DNA from 3 places in the Serratia sp. NA_13 genome. Region 3 is predicted to be linked to each of the others. Evidence: predicted binding sites of a transcription regulator. Region 3 holds the regulator's gene; each other region holds the start of a gene.
The links. Region 3 encodes CRP, which controls carbon source genes, mostly activating them, when cyclic AMP is high. Its sites were predicted from a motif close to ATGTGANNNNNNTCACAT; they were not measured.
Positions count from the first base shown of each region.

Region 1: a site for CRP is predicted at 8,004-8,021, ahead of yrbN (protein YrbN). Genes of this name have one in related genera too.
Region 2: a site for CRP is predicted at 6,518-6,535, ahead of aaeR (HTH-type transcriptional activator AaeR). Genes of this name have one in related genera too.

Region 1 covers NZ_JBQZFV010000016.1:54,233-64,493, forward strand. The annotation lists gene ACUTSU_RS18935 (ABC transporter permease) at 1-803, opposite strand, end outside; gene ACUTSU_RS18940 (ABC transporter permease) at 800-1,954, opposite strand; gene ACUTSU_RS18945 (HlyD family secretion protein) at 1,936-2,907, opposite strand; gene ACUTSU_RS18950 (luciferase-like monooxygenase) at 3,133-4,146, shown strand; gene yedF (sulfurtransferase-like selenium metabolism protein YedF) at 4,228-4,467, opposite strand; gene yedE (selenium metabolism membrane protein YedE/FdhT) at 4,464-5,678, opposite strand; gene ACUTSU_RS18965 (DEAD/DEAH family ATP-dependent RNA helicase) at 5,972-7,927, opposite strand; gene yrbN (protein YrbN) at 7,917-7,997, opposite strand; gene nlpI (lipoprotein NlpI) at 8,238-9,122, opposite strand; gene pnp (polyribonucleotide nucleotidyltransferase) at 9,251-10,261, opposite strand, start outside.
Region 2 covers NZ_JBQZFV010000005.1:146,599-156,859, reverse strand. The annotation lists gene pmbA (metalloprotease PmbA) at 36-1,376, opposite strand; gene yjgA (ribosome biogenesis factor YjgA) at 1,554-2,102, shown strand; gene ACUTSU_RS10460 (barstar family protein) at 2,133-2,432, opposite strand; gene ACUTSU_RS10455 (ribonuclease) at 2,438-2,887, opposite strand; gene aaeB (p-hydroxybenzoic acid efflux pump subunit AaeB) at 3,131-5,098, opposite strand; gene aaeA (p-hydroxybenzoic acid efflux pump subunit AaeA) at 5,098-6,033, opposite strand; gene aaeX (p-hydroxybenzoic acid efflux pump operon protein AaeX) at 6,041-6,244, opposite strand; gene aaeR (HTH-type transcriptional activator AaeR) at 6,553-7,464, shown strand; gene ACUTSU_RS10430 (hypothetical protein) at 7,427-7,804, opposite strand; gene ACUTSU_RS10425 (zinc ribbon domain-containing protein) at 7,801-8,094, opposite strand; gene uriH (uridine-preferring nucleoside hydrolase UriH) at 8,306-9,250, shown strand; gene ACUTSU_RS10415 (HEAT repeat domain-containing protein) at 9,388-10,261, opposite strand, start outside.
Region 3 covers NZ_JBQZFV010000018.1:72,082-82,342, forward strand. The annotation lists gene argD (bifunctional acetylornithine/succinyldiaminopimelate transaminase) at 1-1,027, shown strand, start outside; gene ACUTSU_RS20180 (YccS/YhfK family putative transporter) at 1,071-3,146, opposite strand; gene crp (cAMP-activated global transcriptional regulator CRP) at 3,201-3,833, opposite strand; gene ACUTSU_RS20190 (OsmC family protein) at 4,213-4,620, shown strand; gene ACUTSU_RS20195 (phosphoribulokinase) at 4,660-5,529, opposite strand; gene ACUTSU_RS20200 (YheU family protein) at 5,681-5,914, opposite strand; gene ACUTSU_RS20205 (hydrolase) at 5,911-6,891, opposite strand; gene ACUTSU_RS20210 (LysE family translocator) at 7,010-7,612, shown strand; gene ACUTSU_RS20215 (PhzF family phenazine biosynthesis protein) at 7,623-8,405, shown strand; gene ACUTSU_RS20220 (LacI family DNA-binding transcriptional regulator) at 8,406-9,386, opposite strand; gene ACUTSU_RS20225 (GNAT family N-acetyltransferase) at 9,630-10,261, shown strand, end outside.

The sequences.
Region 1 (10,261 bases), on a different contig from region 3:
CCCAGTACCGCCAACAGGAACGGGAAGGTCAGCAACAAAATTTCTGCAATGCCCGCCGTCTGACGATAGCCCAACACCCACGGCCACAGTACAAACAGCACGATGGACAGGAATAGCCAGATCGGTAGCAGCGCCGTCAGCCCGCCCAAATGGGCCGCCAACGGTGGCTTGCCACCGGGGATGCTCTTCATGGCAATGCTGACGCGGACGCAGGCAATCAATAACGAGTGCTGTAACAACATCACCAGCAAGCCGGGGAAGATGATCGCCGCAAAGCTGATCCCCGGGTTGAACACGTCCAGCGTTTGCCCTTGTATTGGCGTCAGGATCACCTGCGCCTGACGTTCGCTGAAACCGCTGCGCAGCAGTAAGCCGTTGTTGTACTGGTTCAGCAGTTGCTGATAGGCCGCAACCACGTCCTGCTGGATCTGGCCGTTGGCCAGCCGGTTGGTGGCATCGCCATAGACCGGCACCACGATATTTTGGCCACTCAGGATCTTCTTCTCCAGATCCACCGGCATGATGATCACCGCGAACAGCTGGCGCCAGCCCAGATCTAGCTTCGCCTGCTCAAGACTGTCGTAAGTCACGATGGATATTTTAGAGGTAGCGTCCAGTTGGCGGATCAATTGGCGGCTGGCGGTGCTGTGGTCCTGATCAATCACGCCGACCGGCAGATCCCACACCGTCCGGTTGGCATAGACCATACTCATGACGCACAGCGACAGGATCAGCATCAACCACATCGGCCTCTCCAGCATGCCAAGCAGCACCCGAACGAAGGTTTGCCAGTAGATTTTCATCCTGCTCCCCCTTCCTTCAGCAGCCGCGCCAACAGCCGGTTACGCACCAGGAATGCCGTTACCAACGGGTAGACGGACAGTAACGCGCAAACGCTGAAGATGGCGCTGGCCGGAACCTGTCGCAGGAATACGTCAAACATCGCGTACAGCGCGTGGGTTAAGGGTTCGATATTGGAGATAATTCGCGCCGGCAACGGCATCGACAATTCCGGTACCGCCATACCCGAGAAGGTCAACGCAATACTGACCAGGATGGCGATCAGGCTGTAGGCGGTGATAATGCTGCTGGTAAAGGTAAACAACAGCAGACCGATGCTCTGCGCTGCCATCACGTAAAAGAAGGCTATCATCAACATAAACAGTGGATTGCCGCTGACGCGGGCGTCAAAAATACCCACCAGCGCGGCAATTTCAACCATCAACAGGCTGGTGAAACACAGGGTGTATGGTGCCAATTTACCCAGCAGTGCCAGACCGAATGGCCGGGCCTTCAACAGTGATTTGCTGCGTGCCAACACGTAAATCATGCACGTCACCACAAACAGCTGCAGCAAATGGATAGTCGCGGCAAACTGTTGGTAATAAATATAACTGCCGCTGGCGTTGAATAAACTGCCGTACGACAGCGTCACGTTCGCCAATAGCGGCAGCGTCTTGCCCATCTCGGCGGCGATAATGCTGCGGTAGCCGGCATTGATTTCGGCCATCAGCCCGCTGAAATCCTGAGTGGAATACAGCCCGGCCCCGTAGAACAACGCGTTGTAATACATCACCACGCTCGGCTGCTTACCCGCCAGCGCATTGGCTTCAAAGTCCGGCGGTACGTACAACAGCGCGTAATCCTGCGCGCTACGCAGACGATACAGCGATTCATTCAGCCCGCCGTCATACAACTCGACATGAGCATGAGAGCCGGCATCCAGTCGGCGCGTCAGCGACTTGGACAACGAGCTGTGATCGTTATCCACCACCGACACCGGCAGATCCAGCAAGGTCCCTTCCGAAAAGTTGCTGCTGACCAGGCCAAACAGCATCAGCGGGAAAATCCAGCTCAGCCAGTGTATTACCGGGCTGCGGAAGGCGACACGGCACTCGTTGTCAAACGCGTGACTGAAGCAGCGCCAGCCGGCCCTTACTCTTTCCATAGCCATAAGCTGCTCATCCCTGGGCGCAGGCCTTCCACCGGCTGTGACGGATACAGACGCACTTCAAAGGTTTTCAGATCGAAGTCACCGGTAGCACGAGTGGCGCGTTTGGTGGCGTAATCGCCCAGCGGCGCGATGTAACGCACCTCTGCCTCAATCATTTTGTCCTTCAGCGCCGGTACCCGCATCTGCACCTTATCGCCCTTACGCACATGAGCCAAAATGTCTTCGCGCAGGTTAAAGACAAAGTAGGCATCCGGAACGCGGATCAGCGTCAACAATGGGCTGCCGGCATTCAACAATTCCCCGACCTCCGCCGGGATCGGCCCCACTTCACCGGCCACCGGGGCTAAAACCCGCAGATCGTCGGTCTGGGCTTTCACTTCCAGCAGGTTCTCTTCCTCCGCCCGCAGCGCCGCGGCATATTGCTGCCGTAGTTCGATACGGTCGCCATTCGTGCCTTCGTCCAGGTTGGCCTTGGCCGCCTGTACCTGTTGGAATGCGGTGTCGCGCGCACGGCGCGAGCTGTCCAGCTCGGACTTCGAAATATAACCTTTGCCGGAAACGCTCAGGTTACGGTTATAGTCGTTCTGCGCGTTGCGGTATTGCGCCTCGGCCTGCGCCAGGTTGGCACGCAGATTACGGATGCTTTCTTCACGCGTGCCGTGCAGCGATTGGTCGAGCTGCGCTTTGGCCTCATCGCGCGACGCCTGGGCGGAACGTAGCTGGGCCATCAGTTCCGGGCTATCGAGCTGAATCATCACCTGTTCGGCTTTCACGTCGTCACCACGCTCAACCAGGCGTTCAACTACCCGTCCCTTGGCCTTGGAGGCCACGATCACCTCCGGCGCGTCCACTTCCCCCTGCAATAACAAATCCTGATTATGTGCCCGGAACAAGATCGCCATGGCGATCGCCACCACCATCAACAATAAGGTAAACAACGTCTTTTTCTTCATTCTCTCAGCTCCCTGAGCGATAAGCGGCAGGTGGATTCATCACGTCCATATTTCAATCGGCCCCAAAAAAAACCATTTTTCTCATAAGGATATGGCAAGCACATATATCCTCTTTTATAACCATAAATTGGATTATGCTTTTAACACTAAAAGCACATTTTGCTTTGTAGTTTGCAGAATCCTGCAATCGCCCTTTAAGCGATCAACTCTTTGATGGACGATATCATGACTGAAAAAACTGCGGTGCCGGTTTCGGTACTGGATTTATCCCCCATTCCGCAAGGGGCCAAACCCCGTGACGCTTTTCACGCCTCTTTAGATTTAGCACAACATGCCGAAAAATGGGGCTATCAACGCTATTGGCTGGCAGAACATCACAATATGACCGGCATTGGCAGCGCGGCAACCTCGGTGTTGCTGGGCTATCTGGCCGCCGGTACCCAGAGTATCCGTCTCGGCTCCGGTGGCGTGATGCTGCCTAACCATGCGCCGTTGGTGATTGCCGAACAGTTCGGCACGCTGGAGTCGCTGTACCCTGGGCGTATCGATCTGGGCCTGGGCCGCGCGCCCGGTACTGACCAACGCACCATGATGGCATTGCGTCGTCATCTATCCGGTGAAGTGGATAACTTCCCGCGCGACGTGCAGGAACTGCAACATTACTTCGGTGAAGTACAACCGGGCCAGTCGGTGCAGGCGGTACCCGGCCAGGGGTTACACGTGCCGATCTGGCTGCTGGGCTCCAGCCTGTACAGCGCACAATTGGCGGCCCAGCTTGGCCTGCCGTTTGCCTTCGCTTCCCACTTTGCCCCTGAGATGCTGTTCCAGGCATTTAACCTGTACCGCGACAACTTCAAGCCTTCCGAGCAATGCCAACGGCCGCACGCCATGGTGTGCGTCAACGTGGTGGCCGCCGACAGTGATGCCGATGCACACTTCCTGTTTACCTCGATGCAGCAGCAGTTTATCAATCTGCGCCGTGGTTCGCCGGGCCCGCTGCCGGCACCGGTGGACAATATCCACGCGCTGTGGACCGCCGGGGAACAATACGGGGTTGATCAGGCACTGCGCATGTCAATCATCGGCAATGAAACTACCGTGCGTAATGGGTTGCAGACGCTGCTGAACGAAACCAGTGCGGATGAAATCATGGTTAACGGCCAGATCTTTGACCATCAGGCACGCTTGCATTCGTTTGAAATTGTCGCCGGAGTAAAAGACACGCTGGCGAAAGGGTAAGTCAACGGCGGGCCGCAGGGCAATCATTTCCCTTCACGCCCGCCTTGCAAAAAGGGGCTGTACAATGCGGCCCCTGACAGGTTAGCGCTGAATCAAATAGCGGATGGTGGGACCATCCTGCTGGATATCCAGTACCTTGTAGCCATGGTTGCGCGCATCAAGCGGGATGTTGTTGATCGACTGCGGGCAATCGCTGATCACCTCGAGGATCTCCCCCGGCTTCAACTGTGGCATCGCTTCCAGCGTCGCCACCGCCGGGTAAGGGCAAGGCTCACCCAGCATATCCAACCGGTAATCCGGCACTATCGCCGTTTGCTTCATGACACACTCCTTAAATTAACCACCTGCGCGTCGGGCTTGGCGCGGAAAAAGCGTTTCTCCCACCACAGCATGGCACCAAACGCCAATGCCAGCAGCAGGTAGGTCACCAACAGGCCGCCGACCGGGCCGAAGGTTTCCAGCAGGTTGACCTTGTCGTAGTCAGTGGCCAGCGTCGGGGACAAATCATCCCAATAATAAGCCAGCAGCGTGGCACCAATGATATTGCCCAACCCTACCCACCAGTAATGCACCTGCCCCTCGACCGCGCGGTACATCCAGCCGGTTTCACAACCACCGGCCAACACTATGCCGAAACCAAACAATAGCCCACCAAGCACGGCATTAGGACCGGCCCACATGATCTTCGGTGCCACACCCAGTTGAACGTAGCTGAAAATGCCGATGGCGCTGGCAGCCATGCCGAGAATAATGGCCTTCGCCATATGGGTGCGCCCGCTGATCCACAGATCGCGAAACGCCGAGGTGAAACAAATTTGCGCCCGTTCAATCAGCAGACCAAAACCGATGCCAAACAACATGGCAATACCCAGCTTCGGCGCGTCAAACAGCGTCCATAGCGACCAGGCGATTGCCAGACAGAAAACCACCATGCCCAAACGGAAGCGGCGACGCGCCTGCTCCGGTTTTTGAGTCAGCGGCGCAGCCGCCTTCACCTTCTGTAATTTGATCGGAATGCGGAACATCGGCAACAGGGTAAATTTGGCACCAAAATAAGAGCCGGCGGCGGTCGCCAGGGCAAAGAACCAGGCGTGCAGCGAGAACTGCGGAATACCGGTAAAGAATGCCGCCAGATTACACCCCATCGCCAGACGCGCACCGAAACCGGCAATGATACCGCCCAGCAGCGCCTGCACAATGCGGATACGGCTCTGTGGCTGGCGCAGCTTGATGTTGTTAGCCCACAGCGCGGCGGCGATGCAGCCGGCAAACATGCCGATGATCATCCTGCCGTCGATGCGCTGCAGCGGTGTCCCCTCAAGCCCGATAACCTTGAAGTACCCCCACTGCTCAGGGTGCCCCCCGAACAGCTGCAATATATGACCGCCCCAGCGGGTGAATTCACCGGTCACCGCCCAGAAGGCCCCGGTCAAACCGAAATAGTAGGTTGAGAGGATCCCGGCGGCAATCACTGCGGGTAAAGGTGCCCAAAAGCGCACCAGATATTGAGACTTGAACTGCTGCCAACTCATGGCATCTCCCGTGCGTAGTATCCATAAGAAAAAACCTTATAAATGATACGCCATTTTCCTCCACTTAACGGTGAGTTTCAGGCATAAAAAAACCAGCCCGAAGGCTGGTCAGATTACTGACAAAGTTCTTTGCGGTTTAAAGTCCAGTTTTAAGGGCTAATAAAAACAAAGAATTATGTCTTCTGATTTATCCCAAACATCCGAAAACCACGTTTTTCGGGTGTTTGTCATCAAACTAACCAGCCCGAAGGCTGGTCTTTAGTCCAATTAACCGCGAACGGTCAAATTAGATGTTATGCATCACCGAAACGGCGACGTGGTGCAGCCGGAGCGGCGTCATCACGACGTGGTGCGCGTTGGCCGTCACGGTTGAAGTTACCGCCACGACGCTCGCCACCGTTGCCAGCAGGTGCAGCAGTACCGCCCTCACGACGATCACCGAAAGAACGACGACCTGGGTTTGCCCCTTCACGACGTTCGCCGTTGAATGGACGACCACCGCCACGACGTTCACCGTTACCGGCAGGACGCTCACGACGTTCATGCGGCTGTGCATCGCCCAGCAGTTGCATGTTCATCGGTTTGTTCAAGATGCGGGTACGGGTGAAGTGAGACAGGATCTCGCCCGGCATACCTTTTGGCAGCTCGATAGTAGAGTGCCCGGCAAACAGTTTGATGTTACCAATGTAACGGCTGCTGATGTCGCCTTCGTTAGCGATCGCGCCAACGATATGACGAACTTCAACGCCATCATCACGACCCACTTCAATGCGGTACAGCTGCATTTCGCCAACGTCACGACGTTCACGACGTGGACGCTCAGCGCCACCGTCACGGCTGTCTGGACGCGCGTCACGACGACGGTCGCTACCGCGATCGTCACGGTCGTTGAACTCACGACGCTGACGCGGCTTGAACACTGGGTCCGGTGGCAGGATCAGAGGACGTTCGCCCTGTGCCATTTTCAGCAGTGCTGCGGCCAGCGTTTCCATTTCCAGTTCTTCTTCGCCCGGCTGCAGTTTAGCCAGCAGGCCACGGTACATGTCCAGATCGCTGCTTTCCAGTTGTTGCTGTACTTTAGCGGCGAACTTGGCCAGACGACGCTCACCCAGCAGTTCTGCGTTTGGCAGTTCAACTTCTGGAATGGTCAGCTTCATGGTGCGTTCGATGTTGCGCAGCAGGCGGCGTTCGCGGTTTTCTACGAACAACAGTGCGCGACCGGCACGACCAGCACGACCGGTACGGCCGATACGGTGAACGTAAGACTCGGAATCCATAGGGATATCATAGTTTACCACCAGGCTGATACGCTCAACGTCCAGGCCACGAGCAGCAACGTCGGTCGCGATCAGGATATCCAGACGGCCACCTTTCAGACGCTCCAGGGTTTGCTCACGCAGAGCCTGGTTCATGTCACCGTTCAGAGCGGCGCTGTTGTAGCCACTGCGCTCCAGCGCTTCAGCCACTTCCAGGGTCGCATTTTTGGTACGAACGAAAATAATCGCCGCATCAAAGTCTTCAGCTTCCAGGAAACGCACCAGCGCTTCGTTTTTACGCATGCCCTGCACAGTCCAATAACTCTGGCTGATGTCCGGACGGGTAGTGATGCTGGACTGGATACGCACTTCCTGCGGCTCTTTCATAAAGCGGCGGGTAATGCGACGGATCGCTTCCGGCATGGTTGCAGAGAACAGCGCGGTCTGATGTTCAGCCGGGATCTCCGCCATGATGGTTTCTACGTCTTCGATAAAGCCCATGCGCAGCATTTCGTCGGCTTCATCCAGCACCAGGCCACTCAGGCTGGAGAGGTTCAGCGTGCCGCGTTTCAGGTGGTCCAGCAGACGGCCTGGAGTCCCTACTACGATTTGCGGGCCCTGACGCAGAGCGCGCAGCTGCACGTCATAACGCTGGCCGCCGTACAGGGCCACAACGTTAACGCCATGCATGTGTTTGGAGAAATCAGTCATTGCTTCAGCAACCTGAACCGCCAGTTCGCGGGTCGGTGCCAATACCAGGATCTGCGGTGCTTTCAGATCGGCTTTCAGGTTGTGCAACAGTGGCAGCGAGAATGCTGCAGTTTTACCGCTACCGGTCTGCGCCATGCCCAGCACATCACGGCCGTTCAACAGGTGAGGAATACACTCTGCCTGGATCGGTGACGGTTTTTCGTAGCCCAGATCGGTCAGGGCAGAAATGATTGGAGCAGACAGCCCCAGGTCAGCAAAAGAGGTTTCAAGCTCAGTAGTCATGTACACGTGCCTCATTAATAATGGCAGCCAGTCTACATAACTCGTCGAGAAAATTTTCAGTCATTTTCATTGAAAAGTGTGAACCGGCTCAAATTAGATTATAAAACGAACAAAAAAGCCCTCGCCCGTAAAGACGATAACTTTGGCTATAAACCAATGTATATCAGGCTGATTACCCTTCATCTTCCAAACCGCCGCTGTGTTGGCTGCTCTCCCTCACCCTCGTCACTTAGTGAACTAAGCTCCCAGGGATTCGTTCGATTGCCGCCTTGCCGCAATTTGAAATCTATTGGGTAGAGGTGTTCGTCAGCTATTGCTGGTCCGATTCCGATAGGTCGTCTTGTTCTTGGCCCAACAGCGCCAATTCCAACAATGCATAGCGGTGCTCAACGAAGTTATGAACGTTGTTAGCCACCGTCAGTTTGAACAGCGCCAAAGCGGTGTCCTTGTCCCCCAGACTTAGGTAATGCTTACCTAAATAGAAGTCAGTTTCACTGAGATGCTCAGCGAGCGAAGTGTTATCCGTTGCATCTGCCTTGAGCCTTTCCATCAGCGTTTTTTCACTGATGTTGCCCAGGTAGAATTCGACAATATTCCATCCCCATTGCCCTCGGTTCGCTTTGTCATAACGCTGCTGGAGCGCTACGTCAGCCTTCTTGGGATCGATTTCTCTTTCCACAAGATAAAGCCACAACGAACGGAAGGGATCGTTTGGGTCGTCTTGATAAAACGCCTGCAGATCATCCTGCGCCAACGGGAAGCGGCCGCCATAATAAAGAGCGATGCCCCGGTTTAAACGCGCGTAATTGTAAGTTGGATCAAGCTCTAGTACAGAATCAAACGCTTCATAGGCAGCATCAAAATTGCCTGCCTGCGTTAAGTAAATGCCCAGGTAGTTGAAAACTTCTGGCATATCAGGACGTATCGCCAGCGCTTGCGAGAAATCATTGCGCGCCAGTGCACGTAGCCCGAGGCTATCATACAGCACTCCACGCTCATATAAAAGCTGCGCACGCTCATCGTCCGTCAGTGCCCGGCTGGCAAGTATTTGTTCCATGCGCGCCAGGATCACTTCCTGCTGCAGTGTTGGCTGCAACGGGATAGCCAAAACTTCGTCTTTACGCCAATCATGGTTGCTGCATCCTGCCAGCATGAGTGCTGTCGCAACGTAAAACCAGCGCAAGAAAGGCTTCATTTCCCACTCCCGAAGACAAACATTGGATGAACATCCTTTCATCCGTTTGCAAATACGCAGACATCCTGCCCGCGTTATATGAACAGCCCCCAACCTCATGGCCGGGAGCTGTAAATCTATCTATACAGTTATTCTGCTTCAGGCGCAGGTGAACCTGCTTCTGGGGCAGTCGCTTCTTTGATGCTCAGACGCACACGGCCCTGACGGTCAACTTCCAGTACCTTAACCGGTACTTCCTGACCCATCTGCAGATAGTCGGTCACTTTCTCAACGCGCTTGTCAGCGATTTGAGAGATGTGCACCAGACCTTCTTTACCGCCGCCGATCGCCACGAATGCGCCGAAATCAACGATACGGGTAACTTTACCCTGGTAAATACGGCCCACTTCGATCTCGGCAGTGATCTCTTCGATGCGACGGATAGCGAATTTCGCTTTCTCACCGTCGGTAGCAGCGATTTTAACTGTACCATCATCTTCGATTTCAATGGTAGTGCCGGTCTCTTCTGTCAGCGCACGGATGACAGAACCGCCTTTACCGATCACGTCTTTGATCTTGTCCGGGTTGATTCGGATTGTGTGGATACGTGGTGCGAACTGAGATATATCGCCACGCGGGGTGCTGATAGCCTGTTCCATTACGCCCAGGATGTGCAGACGCGCGCCCTTGGCCTGGTTCAGTGCCACCTGCATGATTTCGCGGGTGATGCCTTCAATTTTAATGTCCATCTGCAGCGCGGTAATACCGTCACGGCTACCGGCTACTTTGAAGTCCATGTCGCCCAGGTGATCTTCGTCACCCAGAATGTCGGACAGAACAACAAAGTTGTCTTGTTCTTTCACCAGACCCATTGCGATACCGGCAACGGCGGCCTTGATTGGCACACCTGCATCCATCAGTGCCAGAGAGGCACCACAGACGGAAGCCATGGAAGAAGAACCGTTGGATTCGGTGATTTCAGAAACCACACGTACCGTGTACGGGAAATCTTCTGGCTTAGGCATCATAGCCAATACGCCACGTTTCGCCAGGCGACCGTGACCAATTTCACGACGTTTTGGCGAACCTACCATCCCGGTCTCACCAACGGAGTACGGAGGGAAGTTGTAGTGGAACAGGAAGCTGTCGGTCTTTTCGCC
Region 2 (10,261 bases), on a different contig from region 3:
GGCTGGCAATCGGAGCGGCCAGCCGTAAGCCAGGTTTACTGACCGGCAATTTTCATGTCCGGCAACAACACGGAACCACACTGGATGTTGCTGCGGGTTTCGATGTCGCTGCCCACGCTGACAATGTTGCGCAGCATATCCTTGAGGTTGCCGGCGATGGTGATCTCGCTGACCGGATACTGGATCTCGCCGTTTTCCACCCAAAAACCGGCGGCGCCACGCGAGTAGTCACCGGTGATACCGCTAACGCCCTGGCCCATCAGTTCGGTCACCACCAGGCCCCTGCCCAGTTGCTTCAGCATGCCGGCAAAGTCATTACCCTGCCCGGCAATGCGCCAGTTGTGAATACCGCCTGCGTGCCCGGTGCTGTGCATACCGAGCTTGCGGGCCGCATAGCTGGTCAGCAGCCAGGTTTGCAGTACGCCATCTTTAACGATGTCGCGCCGTTGGGTGCGTACGCCTTCGCTGTCGAACGGCGTGGAAGCCAGACCTTTCAGTAGGTGCGGGTGTTCTTCAATGGTCAGCCATTCCGGCAGGATCTGCTTGCCCAAAGAATCCAGCAGGAAAGTGGATTTACGGTAAACGCTGCTGCCACTGATGGCGCCAACCAAATGCCCGAACAGGCCGGTCGCCACCTCGGAAGCAAACAGCACCGGGGCGGTCATGGTAGACAGCTTGCGCGGCGCCAGGCGCGACAGCGTGCGACGGGCACATTCCTGCCCCACCCATTCAGGGCTTTCCAGATCGCCCATCGCACGACCGATGGTATAGGCGTAGTCGCGCTCCATATCACCATCCTGCTCAGCAATCACGCAGCTCGACAGCGAGTGCCGGCTGGAACAGTAGCTTTGCAGCATGCCATGACTGTTGCCGAACACCTTGATGCCGTAGTGGCTGTTAAAACTGCCGCCTTCAGTATTGGTGATGCGCTTGTCAGCCGCCAGCGAAGCCTGCTCTGCGCGAGCAGCCAATTCGATACCGCGTTCGGCGTCCAGTTCTGCCGGATGGAACAGATCCAAGTCCGGTGCTTCAAACGCCAACAGGTCCTTTTCCGCCGGGCCGGCGTTCGGATCTACCGAGGTGTAACGCGCAATATCCAGCGCCGCCTGCACGGTGCGGGCAATGGCATCCGGGCTGAGATCGGTGGAAGAAGCGCTGCCTTTGCGTTGCTGGTGATAGACGGTAATGCCCAACGCGCCATCGCTGTTGAACTCAACGTTCTCCACTTCGCCAAAGCGAGTGCTGACGCTGATACCGGTAGATTTGGTCACGGCAACTTCTGCCGCATCAGAACTGGCGCGCGCCAGTTCCAAAGCCTGTGAAACGGCCTGTTCCAGCGCCTTGCGCTGCTGTGCAACTTGAGTGACTACTTTCATCAATCTGCCATACTTAATCAGAAAATCGTTGAGAAAAGTGCCGTGGCGGCGTGGTTACGCGCGGAGTCACGCGCAAAAAACATGAGATTTATGCTTTTGAGTCTAACAGGAACCGCGTGGAATTTCGCATAAAGCCGGCAACCTGTTAGGATTAGCCTCTTTTTAACGGAGCCTACCATGAATAAACAGCCTGAAGACTGGCTCGACGATGTCCCGGAGAACATTGACGAGGAAGATGACGAGATTATCTGGGTCAGTAAAAGTGAAATTAAACGTGATGCCGAAGCGCTGAAAGACCTGGGCGTTGAACTGGTCGAGCTGGGCAAGAACGCGCTGGAACGCATCCCGCTGGATGAAGATTTGCGCGCTGCGATTGATCTGGCACAGAAAATCAAAAAAGAAGGTCGCCGCCGTCAGCTGCAGCTGATTGGCAAGATGTTGCGCGCCCGCGACGTAGAGCCGATTCAGACCGCGCTCGACAAACTGAAGAACCGCCATAACCAACAGGTTTCGCTGTTCCACAAGCTGGAAGCATTACGTGACCGCCTGGTCGAAGAAGGTGATGACGCGATCCCGCCGATTTTGGCGTTGTATCCGGAAGCCGATCGCCAGCAGCTGCGCTCACTGGTGCGTAACGCACAGAAAGAGAAAGCCGCTAACAAGCCGCCGAAAGCCTACCGTCAAATCTTCCAGTACCTGCGCGATCTGGCCGAGACTGCAGAATGATCGCCGCCGTCACCACGGGATGAACCCAGTTCATCCCCGGTGATGTGCAGGTTCACCGCTACTTTCACGGATATTGAAACGCAGGCTGCCTTCCAGCTCTTCCTCCGCCTCTTCAAACAACAGGATTATCGCGCCAAAGCGACGTTTGCTGCGGGCATTGAGATGGGTGAATTCTATCTCCACCGGCAAACCGATGTCCGCCGTCACCACATCCCAAAGTGCATCCAGATTGGCACCAAACGGCTCATCCAGCGCAAACTTTTGCGCGAAGTCGCGGTAAAAAGCCGGCAAATCGTTAATCTGATTAAAATCGAACTCTACTTTTACCATCAAGCTCACTCCACCCGAATGAAGTTTTTATAATGGTCACGCGTGACAAAAATCAGGCCGTCGCTGGAATACAGCAAACGATCGCCGCCGCGCCGGCCGCATTGATAATTGATATCCGCCTCACGCCATACCCGACTGCGGGCCGTGGGCAGTTGCCCTTCACGGTTTGAGAAACGATCGCCGCCAATCGCTTTGCCCGGCAACACCGAACACAGATTACCGTTACGTGCATCCCACCCCTGTTCACGCGCCTGCTTCTTGGTGATGTAATAGTCCGGCAGCCGCTGGTGCTGCTGCAGATAGCTCACCACCCTTTGCTGCTGCGTCAGTTGGTCAATACTCTGACCTTCGGCCACCGCCGGTACGTTGGCAATCACCCGATCGCTACTGCGCAGTGCATTAAAACCGGCTATCACAACGGCGATAACAATCGCCACGAGGATCCGCTTGTTCATTGCTGTCCCTGATTTATGGCCGACAGGGGTGCATCAGCACCCATGCTGGTTGGATTTATAGATGAAAAGGATGAAGCAGAGATGACTGGCTTGTAACGTTTTCACTTCAGGGAAAGCGCGCCGAACAACCTGCATCACCCGTTCAAGCTAATTATGCCATTTTGCAGCCGGTCAGGCACTCAGTGCAACTCTGAAACGGGGCTATCTCAGGCAAGTATAGCCCCGGCAAGAATATTTGAGGTATTAGTCAATCAGGGCGTGGCGGTAGCGATACAGCATGTCGGCCAGACGTTTTACCGGCCCGGTGACGCTGAGCGGAGCCTGATAATCCACCAGTTTCTGCTGATAATCGTTCATTTCGCTCAACAACCGATCGTAATAATAAGCACGTTTTACGTCGTTTTTCGCCGAGACCATGTGGTCGGCGGTATTGCGGATCTGCTTATGGAAAGCCGAAAGCTCCTCGCTAACTGGGATCTCAGCTCGCTGCATACGCTGGTGAGCAATAATCAGGTTCAGCGCCAATCGGTACTTGGCAATATCGTTCGGGAACATCATCAGCAACTGATTCAACTGCTGATACAGCGCAGGCAGGTGGTTTTGCTGACGGCGTGAGGCCTTGGTGGTCAGCGCAGATACCGCACTGCCGACAAACTGGTTCAGCAGCGTGCGACCAGTGCGTTCACGCGAGTTATCGCGAATCAGCAGCAGCACCATCAGGCCCACACAGCTGCCGAGGAACTGGCCGAGTGCACCATCGAGGAACTGCGTGACGTTGAACTCCATCGGGTTGCTCAATACCAGAATATTGATGGTCCCCGCCAGCAGGCCGAGCGAACCCAACCGCCGTTTTTGTACTTCGATACCGATGAAAAACGCCAGCAGGCCCAGGCTGAGGCACAGCAGTAAAATACTTTGCTGCGTCGCCGGCAGGATCACCATAAAGTACAGTGAGCCGACCGGGATCGCCGCCAGCATGCCCAGTATAAAGTCCATCGCCACCATGCGCGGTGCCGGGGTGCGCATCGCCAAGGAGGTGATCACCGCAATGATCACCATAAAGCCGCTGCCGGAGGTCCAGCCGGTCCACAGCCACAGCAGGCTGCCAAAAGCCGTCGCCACAAAGGTACGCAGGCCGTTAATCATCGCGTGGTGGCCTTCCGCCGAGGTCGGTTTAACCACCACCTCACTGCTCAACACCCCTTCTTCTACCGAACTGATGCTGCTGTTGGTATGTACACCTTTGGCCAGCAGCAGGTAGCGAGTGGCCGCCCCTACCCAACTGGTGATGGTTACTAATGTCTCGTCGGTACGGTTGGTCGTCAGCACCTGCCGCAACAACTTCATGCGTTTATGGATTTCCTGCGGCGTTTGGGCCGGTACCATCAGCAACTCACGAACATTTTCTTTCAGCGCATCCGGGTGATTCAACAGGATTAAATAGGTCTCGCAGGCCTGGGTAATCAAGGTTAGCGAAAGCGTATGCAGCGCCAGAATACGGCGATTCGCCTTTTGCCAGCGTGATGACTCCATCATCAGGTTACTGCGCATACCGTTCAGCGCAGTGGTACTCTTCACCAAATTGCTCCAGGCGCAGTCGATATCTTCTTTCTCAGCATTGCTGATGCACATCTGCATCAACAGGTACTGATCCACCAGCAGTTTATCCACCACCCGATCGATATCCTGTTTGATTGAGCGCGGCGAGAACAGCAAGTCCGCCAGCACGGCGCTGACGATCCCCAGCACGATCTCGCTGCAGCGCTCAATAGCGAACTGCGGCGCTTCCAGCAGATGCGCTTCACTGCTGGCAACGGTGACAATAATGATCAGCGCGGTATAACCCGCCAGGCCCCAGGCATAGGAGTTTTCAACTTTAACCAGGGAGGAGAGCCAGGTACAAAAGCCGGCCCAGATGCAGCACAGCAACAACATCACCACCGGTGCACGCGCCGTAGTAACGATAATCGCTATGCCGACAAAGCAGCCGATAAATGTGCCGATAATACGCAGCCAACCGCGATGGCGAATAGCACCGGAAAAAGGCTCGCCGCCCGCGGCAAAGGCCGTGCCGGCGGCCACGATGGCGGCGGTCATCGCCGACCAGCGTGGGGTTTCCAGATTGAGATGGAAGCCGACGAACAACGCAAACACCACCGCAAAACTAAGTTTGAAGGCAAATCTCAGCCGGATAAAAGTTGGGTTATTCATTAACCGAACTCACGCAGCCGATGCATCAAGCGAACAAAAGGCGAGCCGCTGTCGGTAGCACGGTCATTCTTACCGGTGATCACCACGGTGGCGGTGGTGCCCGCCGGGTACGGGTGCAATTGGTCTTTGTCATCCAGCAGGATTTTCACCGGCACGCGCTGCGCCAGACGCACCCACTCCAGGTTACTGTCGATCGACGCCAGCCCTTTGCTGTTCACGGTGCTGCTGCTGTTGTTGACGGCGGCAGCCAAGCTATCGACGGTGCCATGCATAATACGGTTGCTACCCAGCGGGGTGATTTCCGCACGGTCGCCTTTGTTCAGGCCATTGAGCTTGGTTTCTTCCAGATAGGCCAGAATGTAGAAGCTGTTTTTCTTCACCAACGCCACGGCGACTGAACCCCGGGTGATGTATTCACCGGCATGCACGTTCAGGTTGGTGATCCACCCGTCGGCCGGTGCGCGCACCGTGGTCCGTTCCAGATCCAATTTAGCCAGTTCACGGGTCGCTACGGCCTTCGCCAACTGATGTTCTACGGTTTGCAAAACGTTATTCGCCTGGTCGATCTCTTCCTGCGACATCGCCTGCACACCGAGGCGCACACGGCGGCCGGCTTCACGTCTTTTTTCTGCCGCCAGCGTCTGGTAGTAGGCGACATCGGCATTGGCTTGCGCCAGTGCCTGTTGGTAGCGCGGCTGGTCGATAACCAACAGCACCTGCCCTTTCTTCACCAGTTGGTTATCCACCAGAGGAACATCGGTCAACAGACCAGTGACGTCCGGAGCAATTGCCACCACGTCAGCGGTAAACTTGGCGTCACGCGTCCAGGGGGATTCGGTGTAAAACACCCAGGCCTTGAATATGGCAACGATCCCCAGCAGGACCAGAATCAGAGTGATCGCGATCCGGGCTATTTTTATTGAAAAATTTTTCACAGCGACCTCAAACGAAAAGACAGGTAATCAGATAGAACAAACAGCAGTACAGCGCGGTATTAAACAGCGCTGGATGCCAGACAAAATCGTAAATCCCGGTGGGTTGCAGCAGGCGGCGCAGCAAAAAAAACAGCGCCAGCGAGAGCAGCAACTCAAAAAATATTGGGGGAAAAGACAGTCCGAAAATGACCATAACCGGAAGCAAACTCATTAATTTTTCCTTATCACTCACTGCGCCGGGCGTTAAGAACTCTATCCATTCACATTCTCTTTACATTTTAGCGGACACGCACCACAAATTCTGGCCCAGACAGGTCAGGAACCTGAAATAAGAGTAAACTCTGGAGCGTACATCCGCGATAGGGACTGCGAGGATATCGGAGGGATCGGCCACCATGGCGCTGCCGATCGCACTCGCGCGTTAGTAAGGTCTTTTCACCCGACCTGTTTATATTAGCGTGCTTACTATCAAGTCATCAACAATCTGTGATCTAAATCACTTTTAAGCCAGAGTGAATAATGGAAAGACTAAAACGGATGTCGGTATTCGCCAAAGTGGTTGAATGCGGGTCATTTACTGCGGCAGCGCGCCAGTTGGATATGAGCGTTTCATCTATCAGCCAGACCGTCTCCAAACTGGAGAATGAGCTGCAGGTCAAGCTGCTCAACCGCAGTACGCGCAGCATTGGCCTGACGGAGGCCGGAAAAATCTATTATCAGGGCTGTCGCCGCATGCTGCTGGAAGCCAGCGAAGTGCATGAGCAGCTGTACGCGTTTAACAATACGCCGACCGGCACGCTGCGTATTGGTAGCTCGTCCACCATGGCGCAAAACGTGCTGGCAACCATGACTGCCGATATGCTGAAAGAGTACCCCGGCCTGACGGTGAACCTGGTAACCGGCATCCCGGCACCGGATCTGATCGCCGACGGGTTGGATGTGGTGATCCGCACCGGTGCGCTGCAGGATTCCAGCCTGTTCTCCAAACGCCTGGGTTCAATGCCGATGGTGGTGTGCGCCGCCAAAAGCTATCTCAGCCAACACGGCACGCCACTAAAACCCAGCGATATGGTCAATTTTTCCTGGCTGGAATACAGCGTGCGACCAGATAGCGAGTTCGAGCTGATCGCGCCAGAAGGCATCAGCACGCGCATCTCACCGCAGGGGCGTTTCGTCACCAACGATTCACAAACCATGATCCGCTGGCTGAAAGCCGGAGCGGGTATCGCCTATGCCCCGCTAATGTGGGTGATCGAGGAGATCAAACGCGGAGAGATCGAGATCCTGTTCAAAAACTATCATTCGGATCCTCGCCCGGTGTACGCGGTGTACACCGAGAAAGATAAGCTGCCGCTCAAGGTGCAGGTGTGCATCAATTATCTGACCGAGTACTTTAAGCGCGTGGGGGAAGTCTATCAGGGCTATCGCTGAGCAGCACACGACCCGCCAAGGCGCCAAGCACCAGTAATGCCAGCATGCCCAGTCCCCAGATTAACCAGACGGCATACTTCACCCAGGTGAGCAGCAGTGGGAAAGACCCGACCAGCCAGTTCCCCAGTTGCTGCAACTGCGGCAGCCAAGTGTCCAATAGCGCCTGTGGCACCAGGCTGAGCACCCCGGTAAGCTGCGGTGCCAACTGCGCCGAACCGTTCTGCGCCAGCCCCATTAGTGCGGGCAACCAGCCCAATACGCCAGAAACCCCCCAGGCCAGCAGCGTCCATAACGCCATTGCCGCCAACAGCACGGCCACACTCCATCCACGTTTTGTCATGGTTGCCCTCCAGTAGTATTAACTGCCTTGCCGCATTGCTGGCAAAAACGGCTACCTGGCGGCAAGGGAGCGGAACATCCGCTGCATTGTGCCACCGCCGTCTCAAAAGGCTGACCACAACGATGGCAATAACGGGCACCTGGCTTGTTAGGTGCCTGACATTGCAGGCATTGCGGCCCCTGATCGCCGTGCTGATTATAACGGTTGCCATGGTGGCCACTGCGATGCCCTGAGCGTTGATGCCCGCCGCCAATACCGCCTTGCCCCAAGAGCTTTTTCAACAGGCTCATCGCCTTCTCCTCTTTGCTTTACGCCGGGTGACAGAATAAACCCTGGAGTAAACTCCAGGGTAAAGCACAGCGAGAGATATTTACGTTTAATTACACCGCCATACCAGCAACGCTTTGATGTGGTTAACAAAAAGCATTATCGGTCATTACCCCGCCGGCTAGCGTTGCGCTATGCTGCGGTGACCTCTCCCTGCATCAGGAACAAATAACAATGAAAAAAATCATACTGGACTGCGATCCGGGACATGACGATGCGATCGCCATGCTGCTGGCCTGGGGTAACCCACAGATCGATCTGTTGGCCGTGACCACCGTGGTGGGCAACCAAACGCTGGATAAGGTCACTCGCAATGCGCTGGCCGTCGCGCGCATCGCCAATATTACCGGTGTGCCCTTTGCTGCCGGCTGCCCACGCCCGCTGGTACGCCAGATAGAAGTCGCACCCGATATCCATGGCGAATCCGGCCTAGATGGCCCGGTGTTACCGGAGCCAACGCTGACGCTGGAACCCTGCCACGCGGTAGATCTGATCATCGATACCATCATGGCTCACCCGCCGGGCAGCGTGACGCTGGTACCGACCGGCGGCCTCACCAACATTGCCATGGCAGTACGCAAAGAACCACGCATTGCTGACCGGGTGAAGGAAGTGGTGCTGATGGGCGGCGGTTACCACGTGGGCAACTGGAGCGCGGTGGCCGAATTTAATATCAAGATCGATCCGGAAGCAGCACACATCGTATTCAATGAAAAGTGGCCGCTGACCATGGTCGGGCTAGATCTGACCCATCAGGCACTCGCCACGCCAGAAGTCTGTGCCCGCATTGCCGATATCCAAACCGGACCGGCCAGATTTGTCGGCGAACTGCTTGATTTCTTTGGCAAGATGTATCAACAGGCGCAGGGCTTTAGCGCCCCGCCAGTACACGATCCTTGCGCGGTGGCCTATGTGATTGACCCCGAAGTGATGACTGTACGTAAAGTCCCGGTAGATATCGAACTGACCGGCACCCTGACGCTGGGTATGACGGTGGCCGACTTCCGCGCCGCGCCGCCGCCGGACTGCCACACCCAGGTGGCGGTAAAACTGGATCAGGATAAGTTTTGGGATTTGGTGGTGAATGCACTGGAGAGGATTGGGGAAGTGAGGGTTTAAGCTGCGGCGTATAAGGCAGGTAATAGTAAGGCGGCAGGCCGGGTAGCTTTTGGATTGCCGCCCGGCCTGGGTTTATCGCGGAGAAGGAACTAAATAGCTTAATACTAAAATAAATCATACTACAATCAGGCTTAGCATTAATCCAAAAAAAACACGACCTTATTATTAACTAATGGAATATTTATTTTATCGACAAGAGTTTTTAATTTGATTTTTTGTGAATGTGAAGGTTGGATACCAGAAAAATTATAATTTTCACTCCAGTGATTAATTTGTATTTTGGTGAAGTCAATATCATATTTATTTATATTTTCAAGAATTAAAATCAAGTTATCCCATTTATTTAAAGCACGAGCCATAGAATAATAAATAGGTATGTGTGACGGTGAGGGTGATTTATCTAACAGTCTTTGTACATCTATGTGGTTAAAGACTATTTTCTCTTTAATAATCAAATTCAAGGATAATTTTACAATTCCAATAAGTGGATGACTCATTGATTCAAATAATAAGCCGCTTGCAGCAGCTCCCTTATTTTGAGCTATAATCTTTAATGATGTCATATAAACACCAATAAAATTTGAATCTAAATTATTTTCTGTAATCTCTATAATTTTACCATATCGATGTTCGTTCAGTGCACAAAGTGCAACCCTCCTCTTTGCTACACTATTTGATGAATTATTAAAAACATCAAGATAGAAAGAGACCACATCAAATTGATTGTTCGCAATTAGTTTATGTATCCTTGATCGTACAAGAGAGTTTTTATCAAGTAGTAATCTAAAACAGAGATCTTCAGGCACTCTCAACATATTATTAATCATGTATTGTAAGACAAGCTGTTTTATAGGAGAGAAAGAGTCAATGAGCATAACTCTGATATAATTCTCTTTATTATCACAACCACTATCCAATTTATATTCAGTTGCTCTCATTCTGACAATAGGATTGGGATGTAACATAGCTTGCTCAAAAATAAAATCAAGCGGAAATAGACTTTTATTTACT
Region 3 (10,261 bases):
GGCGCTGAAACAGCAGGGCGAAACCCTGTGGCATACCAGCAACGTTTTTACTAACGAGCCGGCGCTGCGTCTGGCCACCAAGTTGATCAACGCCACCTTTGCCGACCGGGTGTTTTTCGCCAACTCCGGCGCAGAAGCCAACGAAGCGGCCTTCAAGCTGGCTCGTCATTACGCCATTACCCGCCACAGTCCGTATAAAACCAAAATCATCGCGTTTTATAATGCTTTCCACGGTCGCACGCTATTCACCGTCTCGGTGGGTGGGCAGGCCAAGTATTCGGATGGTTTTGGGCCAAAACCGGCTGACATCGTGCACGTCCCCTTCAACGACCTGGCGGCGGTGAAAGCAGTGATGGACGACCACACCTGTGCGGTGGTGATGGAACCGATCCAGGGGGAAGGGGGCATTACCCCGGTTAACGCCGAATTCCTCAAGGGAGTACGCGAACTGTGCGACAAGCACCAGGCGCTGCTGGTGTTCGACGAAGTGCAAAGCGGCATGGGGCGCAGCGGCAAGCTGTTTGCCTATATGCATTATGGTGTGGCGCCGGACATTCTCACCACGGCCAAAGCGCTTGGCGGCGGTTTCCCGGTCAGTGCCATGCTGACCACCGAAGAGATCGCCTCGGTGATGCAGGTCGGTGCCCACGGCACCACTTACGGCGGTAATCCGCTGGCCTGTGCTGTGGCGGAAGCGGCGTTGGACGTGATCAATACGCCGGAAGTGCTGAGCGGCATTGAGTTGCGTCATGGGTTATACGTGCAGGCGTTAAAGAAAATTGGCGAGAAGTACGGTGTTTTCAGCGATATTCGCGGCATGGGCCTGCTGATTGGCGCTGAATTAACACCGCAATACCACGGCAAAGCGCGCGATTTCCTGACCGCAGCTGCCGCTCGTGGGCTGATGATCCTCAATGCCGGGCCAAATGTGATCCGCTTTGCCCCTTCGCTGGTGGTGGAAACCCAAGACATCGACCAGGGTATGGCGCTGTTTGAGCTGGCGGTGCAGGACGTGATTAACGCTTAATTTGCTATTTGCTGCATGGTTAACCGGGCGCCGTGTGGCGCCCTTATTCATCGCGCAGTTTGCGTTTCAGCCAGATGCCGTGGTGTGGGCGTTGGCTCCAGGCTAATGACGAGATGGTATGCATGACGCTCAGGTGCGAAAGAATGCGCCGCAGGTGGCGCTCCATTTCGGTCACCGGCATCTCAGGGTGCAAATCCGGCGGCTGCATAATGCTGTTGCCACTGCTCGGCCCGTCGTACTCCAGCCGTTGCTGGCAGCTTTGCAGCGCAATCTCGCAAGATTGCAGATACTCCTCCGCCAGCTTTGGCGTCAGCATATAGTGCTCGCGCGCCAGGATAGTCATTGCATTCAGATGCTCGACAATAAACTGGCTGTGCGTCACCCACAGGCGCATATCCGCCAGATAGTTCGATTCAAACCCCGGCTCCTGCATGGCCTGATTCAGCGAGGTGAATAACGCATTGTGCGCCTGATTGACCTGCATACGTGCGTAGGCCAGTGCACTGGGATCTGGCTCTTGCTCTTCCAGCAACAGACGTAATGCCTGCTGATCGTTTTCCAGCGCCTGATGGGCATTCTTGCGCAGTAATCCGCTTTGCCACTGTGGCCACAGCCAGATGGTACTGCCGAACACCAGCACGCAGCCGATCAGCGTGTCGATCAGCCGCGGCACCAGGAAATGTGTGCCGTTGAGGGCCAGCAGTTGCAGGGTGTAGACCGCCGTCACCGTAAAACCAATAACCGCCAATCCGTAGTTTTTACGTGAAACCAGATAGGCCAGCAGCGTAATCACCAGCATCACGCTCAGGGTCTCGGCTTCGGGCAGTTGTAATTGCAGCAGACCGGCGGCGATGACGAGTCCGGCCAGAGTACCGAGCGCACGGTGCTGGATGCGCACCCGGGTGGCATTGTAGCCGTTCTGGCTTACCAGCATGATAGTGAGCAGGATCCAGTAGGGTTTCGGCAGGTTGAACATCATCCCGAGGCTGCTGCCTGCCGCCAGCGTGACGCCTAATCGTGCCGCATTACGCATGGCATTGGATTTGAACGACAGATAACTGACCAGCGCCGGCCAAAACGGCAGGCGGTTTTGATTGGCCATCAGGTCACGCCGGTAGAGTGGATGCTGGGTACGCAGCAGGCGGGCGATGCGGCTGAAGTGGTAGTAGCAGAACTGCCCAACCGGATTCTCCGGGTGCTGTGCCGCCACTTTTTCCAATGCTGTCAGTTCATTGCCCATATTGAAGCGTTGCGAATGTTGGTGGTAGAGAATATCGTGCGCCACCGTGCGCAGCCGATTGGCAATTACCTGCGCATTGCGGCGGATAATGGCTTCGGCCTGGCTCTGTTCTACCAGTTTTTGCACCTCTTCCGGCAGGTGCAGGCTGACGGTGATGTGTTCCTGCAAATCCAGCGCGACCTGGAAGGTGCGTTGCAGGCGCTTTTGTTCGAGATTGCTGGCATGGGGGAGAAAATTAAGTTGTTGATACAGCAAGGTGATCAGATCCATGACCTTTTGCTGGCGCACCAGCAGGGGAGGTAATGCGGTCTGCGGGTCGGTGTGCTGGGTCAACAGCGAATATTTGGCTTCGAAGTAGTCCGCCAGTTCCAGATAGAGCTGATTAAGCGACTCGCGCATCGGCTGTTCTTTCCACAGCTTGAACCAGAACCAGGTAAACAGGCCGTACCAGGCCGTGCCCACGATATATAACACCGGCGCGTGCCAAAGCGGCACCGTACCGGCCATGCTGAGGGAGAAGATGGCGGCAACTAGCGCAGCAGGCAGCAGACGGGCGTGTAGCGGGCTTATTTCACCGTTGACACCGAGCAGCAGCGCCAGGCCGAGCATCAGTATCGGCAGCGGCAACTGCCACAACAGAGCTTGCTGCAGCAACAAACTGCTGAATGCAAACAGTGAACCGCCGACGATCAGGCGTTTAAAGAAGCGTTTATGAGGCGTGTCCAGCCCGGCGATGTTGCAGCAGGCGGGAACCAGGGAAAATAGCAGGCCGTATTGTAGTTGGCCGATCAACAGCCCGAGCAGAACCGGCAGGCACAGCACCAGCGTTTGTCGTAGTGCGTAATTAACTTCCGGATGATAAATCAGTCGGCGCCACATGATGACTAGGGGCATAAAAAAACGGCGCGAATTATCGCGCCGTTTTTTCAGTGATTAACGGGTGCCGTAAACGACAATAGTTTTGCCGTGGGCGGAGATCAGGTTTTGATCTTCCAGCATTTTCAGAATACGACCAACGGTTTCACGTGAGCAACCGACGATCTGACCAATTTCCTGACGGGTAATTTTAATCTGCATACCATCCGGGTGGGTCATGGCATCAGGCTGTTTCGCCAGGTTCAGCAGGGTTTGCGCGATGCGGCCTGTAACGTCCAGGAAAGCAAGGTTACCCACTTTCTCAGAGGTGATCTGCAGACGGTTTGCCATCTGAGCTGACAGGCGCATCAGGATGTCCGGGTTAACCTGAATCAACTGGCGGAATTTCTTGTAGGAAATTTCAGCCACTTCACAGGCGGTTTTCGCCCTAACCCAGGCGCTACGCTCCTGACCTTCTTCAAATAATCCAAGCTCGCCGATGAAATCCCCCTGGTTAAGGTAGGACAGGATCATCTCTTTACCTTCTTCATCCTTAATCAGCACCGCGACGGAGCCTTTGACGATGTAGTAAAGCGTTTCGGCTTTTTCACCTTGGTGAATCAGCGTACTTTTGGATGGATATTTGTGGATATGGCAATGAGACAGGAACCATTCGAGAGTAGGGTCTGTTTGCGGTTTGCCGAGAACCATTCGCTGTTATCCTCTGTTGTTATCGCTGCCTTGTGTCACAGGGGTCAGAGTTCCCTGTAAAACGTGCTGTCGCCGTTGTTTTAATGGTAGCTGGCAGCAGGTTTTGAGGCGTGTCATAAATATACGCTGTCGCTCTAGCATATTAACTTGCCGGGAGAGCTGCAAGCTACATTCTGTTAACATACCGGTAAAGGAGCCTTTCCCTGGGAGTTTCCCTGAAATCAGTGTCCCGGAAAGATTTATTGCGGCTCTGTTTGTAGCACAGAGTGAGGCGGGTGTCTTGTGTTGTCTCGCTTCAGCATGATTAGCATCAGGTTCCGTTGCCAGTTTCTATGCGAAAGCGTAGTCTGATTTTAAGAAATTAACCGGAGTGACCAGCATGCAGGCAAGAGTTAAGTGGGTGGAAGGGTTGACGTTTCTGGGCGAATCCGCGTCTGGCCATCAGGTATTGATGGACGGCAACGCCGGCGATAAAGCGCCCAGTCCGATGGAAATGGTGCTGATGTCGGTGGGAGGATGCAGCGCGATAGATGTGGTGTCGATCCTGCAAAAAGGACGCAACGACGTGCGTGATTGCGAGGTGAAGCTGACCTCTGAAAGGCGCGAAGAAGCGCCACGGTTGTTTACCCATATCAACCTGCATTTCATCGTCACCGGTAAAGATTTAAGTGACAAAATTGTTGAGCGCGCGGTGAATCTTTCCGCCGAGAAGTACTGTTCGGTGTCATTGATGCTGAGCAAGGCCGCCAGCGTGACCCACAGTTTTGAGATCCGCGCGGTGTCCTGATAGATAAAGGGGCGCGGTCCGTTGCCGCGCTCCGGTAAGTTAGCCGATTTTTTTGCCTTCCAGCAGTTGCTGCACCAGCGGCGCCATAATCAACTCCATTGCCAATCCCATTTTGCCGCCCGGCACCACCAGCGTATTGATATGCGAGATAAAAGATCCCTGCAGCATCGCCAGCAGATAAGGGAAATCGATCTGATCCAGGCCGCGGAAGTGGATCACCACAAAGCTCTCGTCCAGCGAGGGGATCGCCTTGGCGGCGAACGGGTTGGAGGTATCTACCGTCGGCACCCGCTGGAAGTTGATATGGGTGCGCGAAAACTGCGGTGTGATGTAGTTGATGTAGTCTTCCATCGAACGCACCACTGAATCCATCACCGCTTCACGGGAGTGGCCACGCTCGCCGGTATCGCGAATTAACTTTTGGATCCATTCCAGGTTAACAATAGGCACCACGCCGACCAGCAAGTCGACATGCTTGGCCACGTCGTTGTGTTCGGTCACTACGCCGCCGTGCAGCCCTTCATAAAACAGCACGTCGGTCGGTGCCGGTAAGGCTTCCCACGGGGTAAAGGTCCCCGGTACCTGGTTATAGGGCACCGCTTCATCGTAGGTGTGCAGATACTTGCGTGAACGACCGGTGCCGTTGGTACCGTACTCGCTAAAGCTTTGTTGCAGCAGGCCAAAATCGTTCGCTTCGGGGCCGAAATAGCTGATATGACGGCCAAGATCGCGCGCTTTGCGGATCGCCGCGTCCATTTCCGGCCGGGTATAGCGGTGGAAACTGTCACCTTCCAGCTCCGCGGCGCGGATGTTCAACTGCTGAAAGATTTTACGGAACGCCACGCTGGTGGTGGTGGTGCCGGCACCGCTGGAGCCGGTCACTGCGATAACGGGATGTTTGGCGGACATGGTGATGGGTCACTCCGTGTTTAATGCGCAGGCGTCAGTTAAAATTTTTGGTCTGTTTGACACCTTTTCGCCAAGGGCAAAATTCCGCGCGTTGGTTTGCAATCCCTCATTGTTACCTGATTTTTTCCGTCAGTCATAGAACCGACAGTCACTAAATTTCTTCTTGCCCGGCACGGAACTGCCCGCGCGGCATGATGTTGATGGTCTCATGCAGTTCTGACCATACCAGTAGCACCTCGCCGTTTTTCAATTGGCGGCGCACGTCTTCCACTTTATGTTCCAGGGAACGTTCATGCTCACCGTAGTCGGTCCCTTCGCGCAGCACAAAGGATTCAATCAGGCTATTGAGGGTCTCGGTTTCCAGTTCTTTCCAGGGGATGATCACTTGATTGTTTCCAGGTAAGGGGCAAGCCAGGATGGAATACGGTATTCCAGCCACATATGGGGTTTTTTCAATGTACCGCCGACAAAACCGACGTGGCCGCCAAACTCGGTCAACTGATATTCAATGTTGTGCGGCAGCGTGGCGGTTTCGGGGATCACTTCGTCGGTCATAAAAGGATCGTCCTTGGCATGGATGATCAACAGCGGCGTTTGGATCGACGGCAGCAGTGGCAGGGCGCTGCAACGGCGGTAATAATCGGTGGCATCGCTAAAGCCATGGATGCGCGAGGTAATCGCATCATCAAAGTCGCGGATCCGACGCAATGCCTTGAGCTGCGGCAGCTTGAGCGGCAGGGTATCAGGATAGTGCAGCAGTTTACGGGTGGCGTTTTGTTTCAACTGGCCGAGCAGGTAGTGCTGATAAACCCGCGAGAAGCCTTGATCCATCCGCCATGAGCAAGGTTCCAGCATCAATGGCGCAGAAACCACCACCGCCGCCTGCAGCAGACTGTCGGCGCCCTGCTGTGCCAGATAACAGGCCAGCATATTGCCGCCGAGTGAGACGCCAACGGCAGCGGTGGGGGCTTCTCCGTAGGTAGTACGCAGCCACTGGAGGAAGAAGCGCGCATCTTCCGTTTCACCGGAATGATAGATGCGTTGCTTGCGGTTCGGCACGCCACTGCAACCGCGAAAATGCATTACCACCCCGAGCCAGCCCTTTTCACGCCAGGCGTTGAGTTGACCATGGGCATAGGGACTGTAGAAACTGCCTTCCAGGCCATGGAACAGCACCACGCGCGGCTTGCCGCCGGCCTGAGCCGGATCTTCGCTCCAGGCGAGATCGACAAAGTCACCGTCGGGCAGTTCCAGCCGTTGCCAGTGGGGTTTCAACTGCACGTGGCGACGCACCAGCCGTGGTAGCAGCGTTTGCAGATGGGGATTACTGGCCCCGCTCAACGGGCGAAAGGATTCATGCATAGCTTGAATTAAATTCTTATTGGCCACTCTTGTGGGATGATTAGTGCGCTGATAGCTTCACTACCCTGAGTTAACAATAATACTGCAAAAAATGACCTGGGTGAGGAGCGCCCGCCTGATGGATGCGAGTTTATTTCTTTCGATGTTAGGTTTTCTGTGGGTTGCCGCGATCACACCTGGCCCCAACAATATGTTACTGACCACTTCCGGTGCCAACTTCGGCTTTATGCGTTCACTGTTGCTGATGATTGGCATCATGCTCGGCATGCAAAGCATTTTGCTGTTGGTGGCGTTCGGCGTCGGCAGCTTGATTCTGGTTTATCCGGCGCTGCATCTGGTGCTGAAAATTCTCGGAAGCCTGTATCTGCTGTGGCTGGCATGGAAAGTGGCTACCGCCGCTTATGAAAAACTTGAAACCGACGTGGCACCGCCCAAACCGATACGGCTGTACCAGGGTTGGCTGCTACAGTTCCTTAATCCCAAGGCCTGGTTGATGGCGCTGGGGGCGGTGGCCAGCTTCAGCCTGGCTGGTGCTCAATACAACTCCTCTATTCTGGCGATCTCACTGGGCATATTCGTGGTGAACATCATTGCCGGCGTGATTTGGCTGGGATTTGGCACGGTGATTGGCCGCCTGCTGCGCAGCAAAAAGGCCTGGATCATTTTTAACGTTTCTATGGGGTTGCTCACCGCGGCCTGTGTGTTACTCATCTGGCATTGAGGAATTGTGAATGGTGGAGAATTACTTCCATATTGCGGCCTTCACCGGTCAAGGGTTTCGTGGCAATCCGGCCGGCGTCTGCCTGCTAAAACAGCCTTTGTCGGCTGCGGAGATGCAGGCCATCGCCAATGAACTGAACCTGCCGGAAACCAGTTTTGTCTGGGACGATGGCGATATGTCGGCCATCCGTTGGTTCACGCCCCAGCGAGAAGTCGATTTGTGCGGTCACGGCACGCTGGCGGCGGCACACGTGATGTTCAGCGTGGTGAACCCGGCGCTGCAGGATATTCGTTTCCGCTCGGCGAGCGGCGACCTGTACGTCAAACGCGACGCCGAAGATGGCGAACGCATGGTCCTGGATTTCCCGTCCCGGCCACCGCAGAAGGTTGTGGAACCTGAAGGGTTGGCGGCGCTGCTGGGCGCTCATCCGCAGGAAGTGTGGCAGGCCAATGCGCTGTTGGTAGTGTTGGAAAACGAAGCGCAGGTCAGGGCATTGCAGCCGGATATCCCGGCACTGATTGCCTTGGTCGGCCGGGCAGTGATTGTCAGCGCTCCGGGTGAGGCGGCGGATTTTGTCTCGCGCTATTTTACCCTCGACGGCGGCGAAGACCCGGTGACCGGATCCGCACACTGCACGCTGATGCCATACTGGAGCGCACGTCTTGGTCGCCATCAGTTGCACGCACTGCAGATTTCGGCGCGCGGTGGAGAGTTGTTCTGTGAGCTGAAGGGCGATCGCACCTTGATTGGTGGCTATGCGCACACGTTTTTGCGTGGGGAATTGAGCCTGTAATCAGGCTGAGCCACGCTCAACCAGCCGCCACTTAAGCATTTCATTGCGCGGCGGTTGTTGCGGATTTTTGATTTTTTCCAGCAGTAACTGCACGCTGCGCACGCCGAACTGGTGCATCGGTTGTTCGACGGTGGTTAGCGGTGGCGTGGTGACGGCACCGAATGGCACGCCGTCAAAGCCCATTACCGCGACATCTTCGGGAATGCGCAATTCCTGTTGGTGCAGGGTGCTCATCGCTCCACCGGCGATCACGTCGGAGATGGTGAATACCGCATCCGGCCGCGGCTCGGTATCCAGCAGGCGACCCATGGCCAACGCACCGGCGGCATATTCCAGCCCCTCGACGTATTCCACCTGACAATAGTCGAACCCGGCTTCGGCCAGCGCCTGTCGATAACCTTGCTCTCGCTGCTGCGAGTAGAGATAACGCATGTCGCTGTTGATCAGGGCAATACGTCGTCGGCCCCGTGCAACTAAATAACGCACGCCGGCCATCGCCGCCTGATGGTTGTCAATGGTGACTGAAGAGGCGCGAAACTCGGGATCGCCTTCACCGCATTGTACCCAGGGGAAATCGCCAATCATTGCGGTCAGGCCGGGCAGGCAACTGACGGCGTCCATGGTAATCACGCCGTCGACCACTTTACCGCTCAGCAGGCTGAGATAGGCGGACTCCCGGGTTGGATTGGATTCGGAGTTGCACAGTAAAATGTGGTAGCCGTGGCGTTCGGCTTCTTCTTCGATCCCGCGTACTACCAGGGAACAAAAAGGATTGGTGATACTGGAAACCAACACCAGCAGCATACGGCTACGCGAAGTGCGTAGCTGACGCGCCAGCAGGTTGGGTTGGTAGTCGCATGCGTGGATCGCCGCCAGTACCTTGTCGCGAGTGGCCGGTTTGACGATTTGCTGGCCGTTCAATACCCGTGAGACCGTCGCGGCAGAGACGCCGGCGAGTTTCGCCACCTTTTCGATCGACATGGTTTGCTGTTCCTTCTGCCCAATTGCCCCGCACAATATGCCCAAGTGCGACAAAAAATCTGCGTCTGACCTCAGGATTGTGATGTGGGTTACAAATTCATCTTATCAGTCCCTTGCGCCAGATTAATCAGGTTGCCGAAAAAAAGAAATCGATTACATTTTGTTCATGGTGGAAATGAAATCGATTACATTTTGCGATTTCGCGTTATTTCGCTGAACCCATAATCTGAAAAGAGGTGGCGGATGCAGGTGCAACTGAGAGTAGCGGAAAACGGTGATCGCCAGGCGGTCGCACAACTGATTCATCTGTCGACCAATGCCTGGTATCAACGCCACGGCATGGGCGCCATCTTTTCCGCAGAGCCGACCAGCTGCGGGCTGTTTGTTGACGTCTATCGCCATCTGGATCCCGGCCAGCACTGGGTTGCGCACGATGAACATGGCGTGCTGTGCGGTTCCTGCTTCTTTCACTCGCGTGAAACTCATCTCGGGCTGGGCATCATGAATGTACATCCCGACTACTTTGGCCGTGGTATCGCCGCGCAACTGTTGGGCAAGGCCGATGAACTGGCGGGAGAGCGGCCTATAAGGTTGCTTTCCAGCGCGCTGAACCTGGATTCCTACGCCCTGTACCACCGCGCCGGTTTTACGCCCTATGCGATTTACCAGGATATGACGATCCCGGTGCCGGTAAAGGGATTTTCCTTCCCCAGTCTGACGCGCGGCAGAGTGCGCGCCGCCCAGCCAGAGGATCTGCCCGGCATCCTGCAGTTGGAACGAACGCTGTTGGGCATCGAACGTCGGCGCGATATTGACTACTTCCTCAACGACGCCAGCGGGCTATGGCGGACTGCCGTGTGGGAACTTGACGGCAG